Regions from separate parts of the Bacillus sp. N1(2025) genome, predicted to be linked through region 2. Evidence: predicted binding sites of a transcription regulator. Region 2 holds the regulator's gene; the other holds the start of a gene.
What was found. Region 2 encodes LexA, which represses DNA repair genes until DNA is damaged. Its sites were predicted from a motif close to CGAACATATGTTCG; they were not measured.

Region 1: a site for LexA is predicted at 1,542-1,555, ahead of uvrB (excinuclease ABC subunit UvrB). Genes of this name have one in related genera too.

What each region holds. Positions count from the first base shown of each region.
Region 1 covers NZ_JBLTJB010000003.1:9,885-15,138, reverse strand. Annotated here, with positions in the region: gene uvrB (excinuclease ABC subunit UvrB) at 1-1,466, opposite strand, end outside; gene ACNFN4_RS07800 (CsbA family protein) at 1,642-1,878, opposite strand; gene ACNFN4_RS07795 (PEP/pyruvate-binding domain-containing protein) at 2,180-4,681, shown strand; gene ACNFN4_RS07790 (TetR/AcrR family transcriptional regulator) at 4,753-5,254, shown strand, end outside.
Region 2 covers NZ_JBLTJB010000009.1:108,700-113,953, forward strand. Annotated here, with positions in the region: gene tkt (transketolase) at 1-194, opposite strand, end outside; gene ACNFN4_RS17785 (DUF896 domain-containing protein) at 361-594, opposite strand; gene ACNFN4_RS17790 (YneB family resolvase-like protein) at 663-1,313, opposite strand; gene yneA (cell division suppressor protein YneA) at 1,329-1,640, opposite strand; gene lexA (transcriptional repressor LexA) at 1,796-2,416, shown strand; gene ACNFN4_RS17805 (hypothetical protein) at 2,755-3,183, opposite strand; gene ACNFN4_RS17810 (YndM family protein) at 3,337-3,786, shown strand; gene ACNFN4_RS17815 (prohibitin family protein) at 3,814-4,644, opposite strand; gene ACNFN4_RS17820 (hypothetical protein) at 4,631-4,780, opposite strand; gene ACNFN4_RS17825 (poly-gamma-glutamate hydrolase family protein) at 4,886-5,254, opposite strand, start outside.

The sequences.
Region 1 (5,254 bases), on a different contig from region 2:
CGGATGATTTCAATCCGTTCAAGCGTCTTAATCTCGGAATGCAGATAATTGACCTTGATGCCGATTTCCTTGAGATAATCGGTCAGATCCTCTGACATTTTTTTCGTTAAAGTCGTCACGAGAACGCGTTCATTCCGTTCAATCCTCGCCTGTATCTCGCCGATCAGATCATCAATCTGTCCTTCGATCGGCCGGACGTCAATGAGGGGATCGAGGAGTCCCGTCGGTCTGATGATCTGCTCGATCATTTCCGGCGTATGCTCAATTTCATACGGTCCCGGAGTCGCCGACACGTACACGATATTGTGCATGTGTTTCTCAAATTCCTCGAATCGGAGCGGACGGTTGTCAAGCGCTGACGGCAGGCGGAACCCGTGATCGACAAGCACCTGTTTTCTCGCCTGGTCACCGTTGAACATGCCGCGCACCTGCGGAATCGTCACATGTGATTCATCAACGACAATCATAAAATCGTCCGGAAAATAATCAAGCAGCGTATACGGCGTAGAGCCCGGCGGACGGAGTGTCAAATGTCTTGAATAGTTCTCGATCCCTGAGCAAAAACCCATTTCCCGCATCATTTCAAGATCATATCTCGTCCGCTGCTCAAGCCGCTGCGCTTCAAGGAGCTTGCCGTTTTCGTGCATCACTTTCAAGCGCTCCTCAAGCTCCTGTTCAATATTCAGAATCGCTTTTTCCATCTTTTCCGCACGGGTGACGAAGTGGGAAGCCGGGAAAATCGCGACATGGTCACGGTCGCCGAGAATTTCTCCGGTCAAAGCGTCGACCTCTCTGATCCGCTCAATTTCATCTCCGAAAAATTCCACTCTGATACAATGTTCGTCACGGGAAGCCGGGAAGATTTCCACAACGTCTCCGCGCACGCGGAACGTACCGCGCTGAAAGTCGATATCATTGCGGGCATACTGGATATCCACAAGCTTTCTCAGCAGCTCGTTCCGCTCAATCTCCATTTCCGGCCTGAGCGACACAACCATTTCCCGGTATTCTTCAGGCGAACCGAGACCGTATATGCATGACACACTCGCGATAATAATGACATCTCTCCGTTCAAACAGAGAGGACGTCGCGGAGTGTCTCAGTTTATCAATTTCATCATTAATGCTTGCGTCTTTCTCTATAAAAGTATCCGTTTGAGGCACGTACGCCTCCGGCTGATAGTAATCGTAATAGCTGACAAAATATTCGACAGCATTGTTCGGGAAAAACTCCTTAAACTCGCTGTACAGCTGTCCGGCAAGGGTTTTGTTATGGGCAATGACCAGTGTCGGTTTATTCACTTCTTTAATCAGATTGGACACGGTAAAGGTTTTGCCCGTCCCTGTCGCACCCAGGAGAGTCTGGTGTTTTCTGCCTTCCTGTATGCCTTTGACAAGCTTCTCAATCGCTTGCGGCTGATCTCCCTGGGGCTGATATTTCGAGACTAACTCAAAACGATCTTTCACAAAAAAGCCTCCGTTTCTTTACGAAATCTTCCTATTGATATAGTAACACAATGACGGGCAAAATCACTAAAAATACGAACTAAAGTTCGATGGTTTGTTTTTACCAAGTCAATTTTTGTATAAAAAACCTGCTTTTATGGCGTAAAAGCAGGCATTCTATTTCATATTCACCATGTCAGGCATTGTCTTTCTTTTTGTCTGCTTCTTTTTTGGCCATGTACAGCCCTCCGGCCACCAGCGATACGACATCCAATCCAACGATAAAATACGTTTCGGTGTAACCCTTTAAATAGGATGCGAAAAGCAGTGCGGCTGTGAGAGCGATCGCCACATAGTGGTTAAACGTGACGCGCGTAAAAAGGACGACCAGCATAAAAGGGAAACATAATGCAAAAACGGCTTTTGTAATCACAAAAACCCTCCTCGGGAATTCTTCATCTCATCTGATTATAGTAAAAAATGAAGAATCGGACAATCGTTCCCCTGCTATCACAATACCCTTTTTCAGCAGTCTTCAATCATCTGTCAAAAAAATTGTGAATATAAATCCATTGAACCATTAACCAGATGAATCGAATTACCTTTCTTCAGCCGAAAGGATGAGAAGGTTTAGGTCTTTGTATCTTTGACAGTTTCTTCCTCCCTCTTTACAATGTAATGATAGTGTTTACTATCATTTTCTTGGATGAGGAAAAAAAAGGGGGTCATACCGCATGTATTCAGTGCGATTTCAAAAAGCGGAAGAATCGAGCCGCTCTGCAGGAGCAAAAGGAATGAACCTGATTAAACTGACGAAAAACGGGCTGCCCGTTCCCGGCGGTTTTATCATTCAGACGAATGCCCTGACACGTTTTATGGAAGACAACGGGCTTCAAGCAGATCAGGAACAGATGGAGCGCGCCATTATGAACGGCACGTTTTCAAAAGAGCTTCGGGAGGAACTGACCGCGTCGTTTTATGAATTGAGAGAATCATACGCCTCTGTCGCCGTACGTTCCTCCTCCGCGTCCGAAGATCTTGAAGGCGCTTCTTTCGCTGGTCAGTACGAAACCTATTTAAATATCAAAACAGAAGAAGAGTTTCTCGGAAAAGTGAAAGAATGCTGGGCTTCCTTCTTCTCGGCGCGGGTCAGCGGTTATAAAGAGAAAATGAACAATGACACCGCAGAACCGTTAATGGGCGTTGTCGTGCAAGGGCTTATCAATTCCGAGGTTTCAGGGGTCATTTTCAGCCGCAACCCCGTCACACACGATGACGGAGAACTGATGATCAGCGCGAGCTACGGTCTCGGAGAAGCAATCGTCTCCGGCAGCGTGACGCCCGACACATTTATCGTCAATAAAGACACATTTCAGATTGAAAAAGAAATCGGCTTAAAAGAAATGTATATCGTTTCTAAAGACGAAGGCGTGACGGAAAAAGAGACGACCGCTGACATGAGAAACCGCTTCTGCCTTGATGACGAGAGCGTCAAAGAGCTTGCCATGCTGACGATAAAGACGGAAGAACTGTACGGTTATCCCGTGGATCTCGAATTCGGATTTGCCGAAAATAAGCTGTATCTGCTTCAGGCCAGGCCGATTACAACGATCGTGCAGGATCAGAAGGCGGCAGACGAAGAACGGGAATTTATCATGACGCCCCGGGATCAGAAAGATTTTTGGCTCAATATGGAGGCCAATATTGAAGGCCCCGTCAGCCCGTTATTCGCCTCACTCATTGTGCCGGCTTTGGAATACGGCCTCAAAGAGAGCACGAAGGCATTCCCTGTAATGGGCATCGAAATCGAGCGTGTCAAACTTCATCAGGGCCGTGTTTTTTCCAGACAGCATAAGACGGACGACAAGCTGCCCGCAGAACAGTTAGAAGCGCTTTTCCCCGTCTTGGCTGACCGCATGTACGATATTATTCAGGAAACCTTTCTGCCTTTTTATCAAAAGCTGGACGAACTGGCGCATACAGACCATACGCCGGAGACTGCCCTTGATGCGTTCCGAAACCTGCAAGACTTCTATTTAAAAGGATACGCAGAACATTTCAATATTGTCTTTCCGCAGGTTGCGTTAAACATGATACTGGAATCCATGTACGGACAGGTTGAGAAAGAAAACACATCCCTTCTGTACGAAATGCTGGCTGGCGTCATGAATAAGTCATTGGAGACCGACAGACAGCTCTGGCTGCTGTCCGGACAAGTAAAAGACAGCCCTGAGCTGCGGCGCGTCTTTACGGTTTCTCATGCCGATGAGCTGCATCAGACGCTTCTGCAATCAAATGAGGGAAAACGCTTTCTCGAACAAGTCGGTGAATTTTTACAGGAATACGGCTGGAGATCCGTGAAAAGTCATGATCTGATTGAAGAAACTTGGGCGGAAAACCCTTATTTCGCTTTGGCCAACATTCAGAACTATGTCCGGAACGGATACGATTTTGACAGTGAGTTTCATAAAACGATAGAAAAACGAAAACAGCTCTACGCCGACTTTATGGATAGAATTGAAGATGACGGCTTCCGGGAGACGTTTGACCGCTATTATCAGTGGACATTGTCTTCATCCGTCATCAAAGATGATCACCATTTTTATATTGATGCGATGCTGGACGCCAAAGCACGCCTTTGCCTTCTGAAAATCGGCGGGCTGCTTCAAAAACAAGGCGTAATCGATGATCGGGAGGATATGTGGTACTTATACAGCGATGAAGTCGAGAAAGCGCTGGCGTCGCCGGTTCCGATGCAGGAAAAAGCCGCTGAACGAAAACAGCTCTTCCAGCAATATCAATTGCTTGAAGCCCCCGCTTATCTCGGGACTCCGACTTCGGAACAGCTGAAAACGGCTGAACAGATTACCGGCTCCATCACAGAAGATGAAAAAAACACTGAACATCAAATTTACGGACTTGCGGCGTCAAGCGGAATCGCAAGCGGCCCTGTGAAAGTCATTCGTGACGCAAGTGAATTTTCCCGTTTTTCAACAGGAGACGTGCTTGTCTGCAAAATGACGACACCGCTGTGGACCAGTCTGTTCCAGGATGCAAAGGCCGTCATTACGGACACGGGCGGCATCCTGTCACATGCGGCGATCATCGCGAGGGAATACGGGCTCCCGGCCGTTCTCGGCACACGTGCCGCGACTGACAGGCTCAACGACGGAGATATCGTCACGGTGGACGGGACAAACGGCAAGATTACGATTGTCAAACGCGCTTCATGCTAGGTTTCCCTCTTTATTGACGGGCAGGGCGGGTGTATACTTGTCCTGCCAGTATTTACGCGAGGTGAAACATGTTGAGAACGACGAACAAGAGAATTATTGACGCCGCGATGAATCTGATCATCCAAAAAGGATACCGCGCAGCGACAACAAAAGAAATCGCAGAAAAAGCAAAAGTAAGCGAAGCAACGATTTTCCGTAATTTTAAAAACAAACAAGGATTAATGAAAGCCATGATTGAACAGCAGACGCCGGTTCCGGAAAGCATGATCACCAAGGCGGAAGGCGATTTGTATGAGGATCTTCTTCATTTCGCCGCGACCCTTCTTCAGCAATTGGAACAAAAAAAAGAAGTGTTCCGCATCTGCCTGCGCGAACCGGAACTATTCGAAGACGTCCTGCAGGATATTGTCGTATATCCGCAATCCGTGAAAAAGCATTTAATCGTTTACTTTAAGGAGCTGACAAAGAAAAATATGATAAGCCCCGGCAGCGAAGAAGCTAATGCAGACGTCTTTATGACGATGATTTTCGGTTATTTTATACACCGGCTGCAGCTGGGAAAAAGAGTCATTA
Region 2 (5,254 bases):
GCTGATAAAACAAAGCGGTCGCGGTTAAACCAGCCCGGATTCTGCGGATTTACATTCATAAATTTCGTCCACAGCGTATATGCCATCGGAGCGGCTCCCATCGGCATGCCCGGATGTCCGGAATTCGCTTTTTCAATTGCGTCTATAGATAGTGTACGAATGGTGGCAACTGATTTCTTTTCAATTGTATCCATTATAATCCCCTTCCTTATTGTTGTACCTTTTCATCATAAAGCGATGCTGACTTTTTCTCAACTCTTTCAGCTTAAATTTGAGATAAACTTGTTGAAAATTGTCGTAAAGCACATCCTGATATTAGTATATACGAAAAAAGAATACGTATTGCCGTATTCTTTCTGTTTAATGAAGATTATTTTTCTGTTGTTCTCTTTTTAATTTTTCAGGGGTGACATCGTTGCCTTCCGGATCAATCACTTTTACGCTCTTTAACGTATTTTTCATTGAGGAGCGGAATCCTTTCAAATATTCCTGGCGAAGCTTTTGCTGTTCAGCTTTTTCCTCATCCGTTATTGTGTTTGATTTAGCTTTTTGAGCCAATTCGTTAATTCTTGCGATTTTTTCTTTAGAAATCATAATAAGCTCCTTTGGTGCGTGTTGATTATATACTACTAAAACGCAGTCTTTTTTACAACTGATGCGCGTCAGCTGCCTTCTGTATCTGCGGTATATTCCTGAAACCGCCGGTGAACCGTGGCTTTGGACACATCATAGCCGAATCCTCTTAAGGTCGCTGCGATTTCTGCAAAGGTAAGCTTGTTGGCTCTCAGCCTGATAATTTCCGAAACCGGAACCTCTTTTTTTTCTTTTCCGCTGTTTTCATGCCTGTTTTTCAGATTCCGTTCAGGTTTGTAGCCGTTTTTCACGGCTCTTTTCATTCCCCGCCGGATTTTCATATTGTGAATTTTCCTTTGATATTCCTCAACAATACTGACGATTTCAAGTACCATCGTATCAGCTTCGGAAAGCTCCAGTTCACCTTTATGAGCCGTCGTATATATCTTTACGTTCTCCCTGTAAATGCAATGCAAAAGCGCAATCTTGGCGTTTCCTCTTCCCAATCTCGTTTCGTCCTGCACCAATATCGCGTCAATATGTGATTTTTTAATTTCATCAAGCATTTCAAATACTCCGTCGCGGTCCATTTCGTAACCGCTGGCTTTCTCAGAAATGACTTTCACGACTTCCATGCCGTTTGCAGCAGCGATCTCACTGAGCTCCTCTTCCTGTCTTTTTAATGACGTTTGCTGCTGTTCTTTGTTTGTGCTTACGCGGGCATAAATGAGCGCCTTCATTTCTCTCTTTCCTCTCTAATTGACAATGGCCAGCTGATATACGGCCGGATGCTTCTTCTTAACCGGAAGAATAAGTTCGTCTCCGGGCTTTATATCAGCAGTTTGGAGATGATTATTCTCCGTCACCCACTCAATGAAATCTTCTTTATTAATGTGTTTCTTTTCTGCTACATGATCCGCAAGTGACCAGAGTGTATCGCCGTCCTGAACCTTTATTTTAACATATTGGCTGAGGGACTGATCATTTCCCGCACATGAGACAAGTAAAATAGCGGCACTTAAAATCGCAGTAAACAGTCCGACAAATATGATAGATTCTTTCGCCATGTAAACAACCTCCAATAAGAATGTTTGTTCGCTTTTTATACCTTTCAGTATATACGAACAAATGTTTCTGTCAATCGTTTTTTCGAACCTATGTTTGTACTGTCAGGAAAATCATGCTATAATCTACTTAAAATCGACGTTTTGAGGTGCGAAATATGACGAAGCTATCAAAAAGGCAGCTTGATATCCTGCGTTTTATTAAAGAAGAGGTAAAAACGAAAGGATATCCGCCTTCTGTAAGAGAGATAGGAGAAGCAGTAGGACTGGCTTCCAGTTCAACCGTGCACGGCCATTTGGCGCGGCTGGAGACAAAAGGCCTGATCAGACGGGACCCTACTAAACCGAGAGCGATTGAGGTATTGGATGAAGAAGAAGTCCAAATTCCGAAAAGCCAGGTCGTAAACGTTCCGGTCATCGGGAAAGTGACGGCGGGTATTCCGATTACGGCTGTTGAAAATATCGACGAGTATTTTCCGCTTCCTGACCGGATGGTTCCTCCGGGCGAACATGTCTTTATGTTAGAAATCATGGGAGAAAGTATGATTGACGCCGGCATTTTTGACAAAGATTACGTCATCGTCAAACAGCAGAACACGGCCAATAACGGAGAAATCGTCGTAGCTATGACCGAAGATGATGAAGCGACGGTTAAGCGCTTCTATAAAGAAGACAATTATGTGCGGCTGCAGCCGGAAAATCCGACGATGGAGCCGATTATCCTGCAAAACGTAAGCATTTTGGGGAAAGTTATCGGCGTATTCAGAGCCGTACATTAATTCTATTAAACTTCATTTATCGTAAAAAACCCCTTACAGAGGGGTTTTTTTGCATAAAAAAAGCAGATTCGCCCTGGCTTAAGAAACGAATCTGCTAAGGAGGAAAAACTTACATTCTTATTATCCGACATCACACTTTTGAAGTCAACTAATAATGTTTCCCTAAAGAAACTTTTCATCCATTTTTCAACTTTGTATATTTGTGCGTGATGAATTTGTTTTTGTCTATCTTTTCTTTTGGGCGGGCGATCAAAATTTATATATGAATATTTAGTACATAGTACAATAGGTTATATTTAAATATAAAAAAACCCGCTGCCTTTAGCGAGTATCTATTTTCAATCAAAATGATAATATTCTACACCGTATAACCCTTTAATATAGGCGGGGCCACAGACGTTTGAAGAACTTTCAACCAGAATTCTGTATTTGTGATACGGATCAATTGATTTTTTATCCTGGGCACTGAGGTTTAACCAGCTGCCGCTGTAGTTTTTAGAACTTAATGTATAAAAATTTCCGTTCAGCGCCATCCGCTGGAGTTTCATGCTTAAACCGCACGAAGAGTTGTTCATGATGGTGAACTTATATCCTAAAAAGTAATCGTCGGCAGCTACAGCCCCAGGATTTTCAATATGAAACTCTTTTGCATTTCCCTCCAAAGTGAAGCTTGTTTTTGATCCGAATTCAGTGGTAGCCGCTTTAGCTGAGTGTATTCCGCTAAAACATAATAAAAAAACAGCAATACAAATCCAGTATTTTTTCATTTGCATCCCCCTTTTTACATATTTTAACTTGTGAATCCTGTGATGTCTATTCACATTTTATTAAAACGTATACTTTATAACCACTATATACCAGTTTAAAAATTTGCGGATTGCTTACAATGAAGACTAAACGAAATAACGAAGGTGGTTCAAATGAAACACGTAATTGCTTTCGCTTCTAAAACGGCGCTCACACTTGCTTTACTGTACATTGTTCTGGATCTTATGTACCAAGTAACCTTTTTAAACGTTCTGTTTATTACAGTGATCTTAAGTTTAATCACTTATTTTGCGGGTGATTGCATGATTCTGCCGAGAACAAGCAATTTCACAGCCGTTGCAGCTGATTTCGGAATTTCATTCATTATATTATGGATATTCCTTATGAACATTGGCGGATTTAATGTCTCTCCTGCCGCGGCATCGGTTATCTCTGCACTTGGCATTTCTGTTTTTGAGGCATTTTTTCACCGGTATTTGCAGCAATATGTACTTCCCGAAGATTATCAGGACACAACAGAGGCGGATAGCACGCTATGGAGCTATCAAACCGAGGCGTCTGAAGAATTAGTGCCGGAAAAAGACCCTCAGGAAAAAACATAAAAAGGAGGCAATCGCCTCCTTCTCTTTTTATTTTTGCTTCTGATCGTCCAGCGGCAGCTGCAGCAGCGAGTCTGTGCCTGTCGCTTTCGGCGTTTTTCCGTCCCATTTTTCAATCCATTTATATTTAATCATTTCATCGGACATTGATTTCTTTATGATTTGGTTGTAATCAGCGATCCCTTCCGCTTCAATTTTTTTCTTTTTCGCTTCGGCTTCGGCTATTTTAATTTCAGTTTGTGTCCGTTCAAGTTCCTGTGAAGACTTCACCCTTGCATCGATAGCTTCCTGTGTGGCTTTATCCGGCTTCGGTACGCCAAGCGTCAGATCATCAATTAAAAATCCAAGACTCTTCATATCATCAGCAAATCTCTTTTGAACATCGGCAGCGGCTTCTGCAGATTTTTGCCCGTATGTGTCAATAACCGAGTATTTGCTGATTGATTTTCGCGCCGCATCCCACAGCCTTGTTTTTAAATATGTATTTTCAATCGTTTCAACGTTTACCGCGCCGAATTTGTTAAACAGATCGACTACTTTATCAGGCTGCACGACATAGTTGTAAGCGATATCCATTTCTATATTTTTACCGTCTGAGGTTGCCACTTTTATATTTTCATTATTCACTGTCTGCATACGCACCGGATATTCCGTTACTTTATTAAATAAACCGACTAAGTGCCAGCCTTGGTCCAATGTGTCGGATTTTACCCCGCCATTCGGTGAGTATACAACCCCGACATAACCGTTCGGTATTTTTTCAATGAATAGTGACGCTGTAACGCCCGCAATTAAAAGGGCTGCACCTATAATCACACCGCCGAGAATTTTTTTTGTGTTTCCGCGCTTATTTTCGCTCATGCTGATCTTCTTCCTCCCATGACTTTTTGAATTTTTTGGCTCTGCTTCCCACTTGTTTAAAGATTGGACTAAGCATCAGCCATAAACCGAATCCGATGATGACAAGAAGAATGATAGACCCGATCATCACTTTCATTTGCCCACCTCTTTTCTTTCATCCTGTCAATTATGTATACGATCTTAAGAACTTAAAGTTTCATAAATTTCAAAAGAAAAAGCCCCGCCGACAAAATAGGCGTGCTTATTCATAATTGTCACTGATAAAATCAGAAATCGTTTTTGTGAATTGATAAAAGGTCCCGTTTTGTGTGGATGCTCTGCTTTTCAGCGTAAAAGTGTCAAATAGTGATTTTCTGAAGCCGGTGCTCATTTCGATTTGAATACTCAATCCGGATGAAGATTGATTGGCAAGGTTGTTCGGACTGACGCCTGCATATTTATCATTTATGCCGAGAAGAACGGCAGGATACCCGTGCCGTTTCAGCACATCGGTCAAAAGTTCGGCCCGTTCTCTGTCTGTACCGCCGATTTTTATCTTTTTATCATCACTGCCGTAACCGTGCAATGAAATGACATTAGAGTGCTCTTTCACCATTTGCACGGCCTTAGG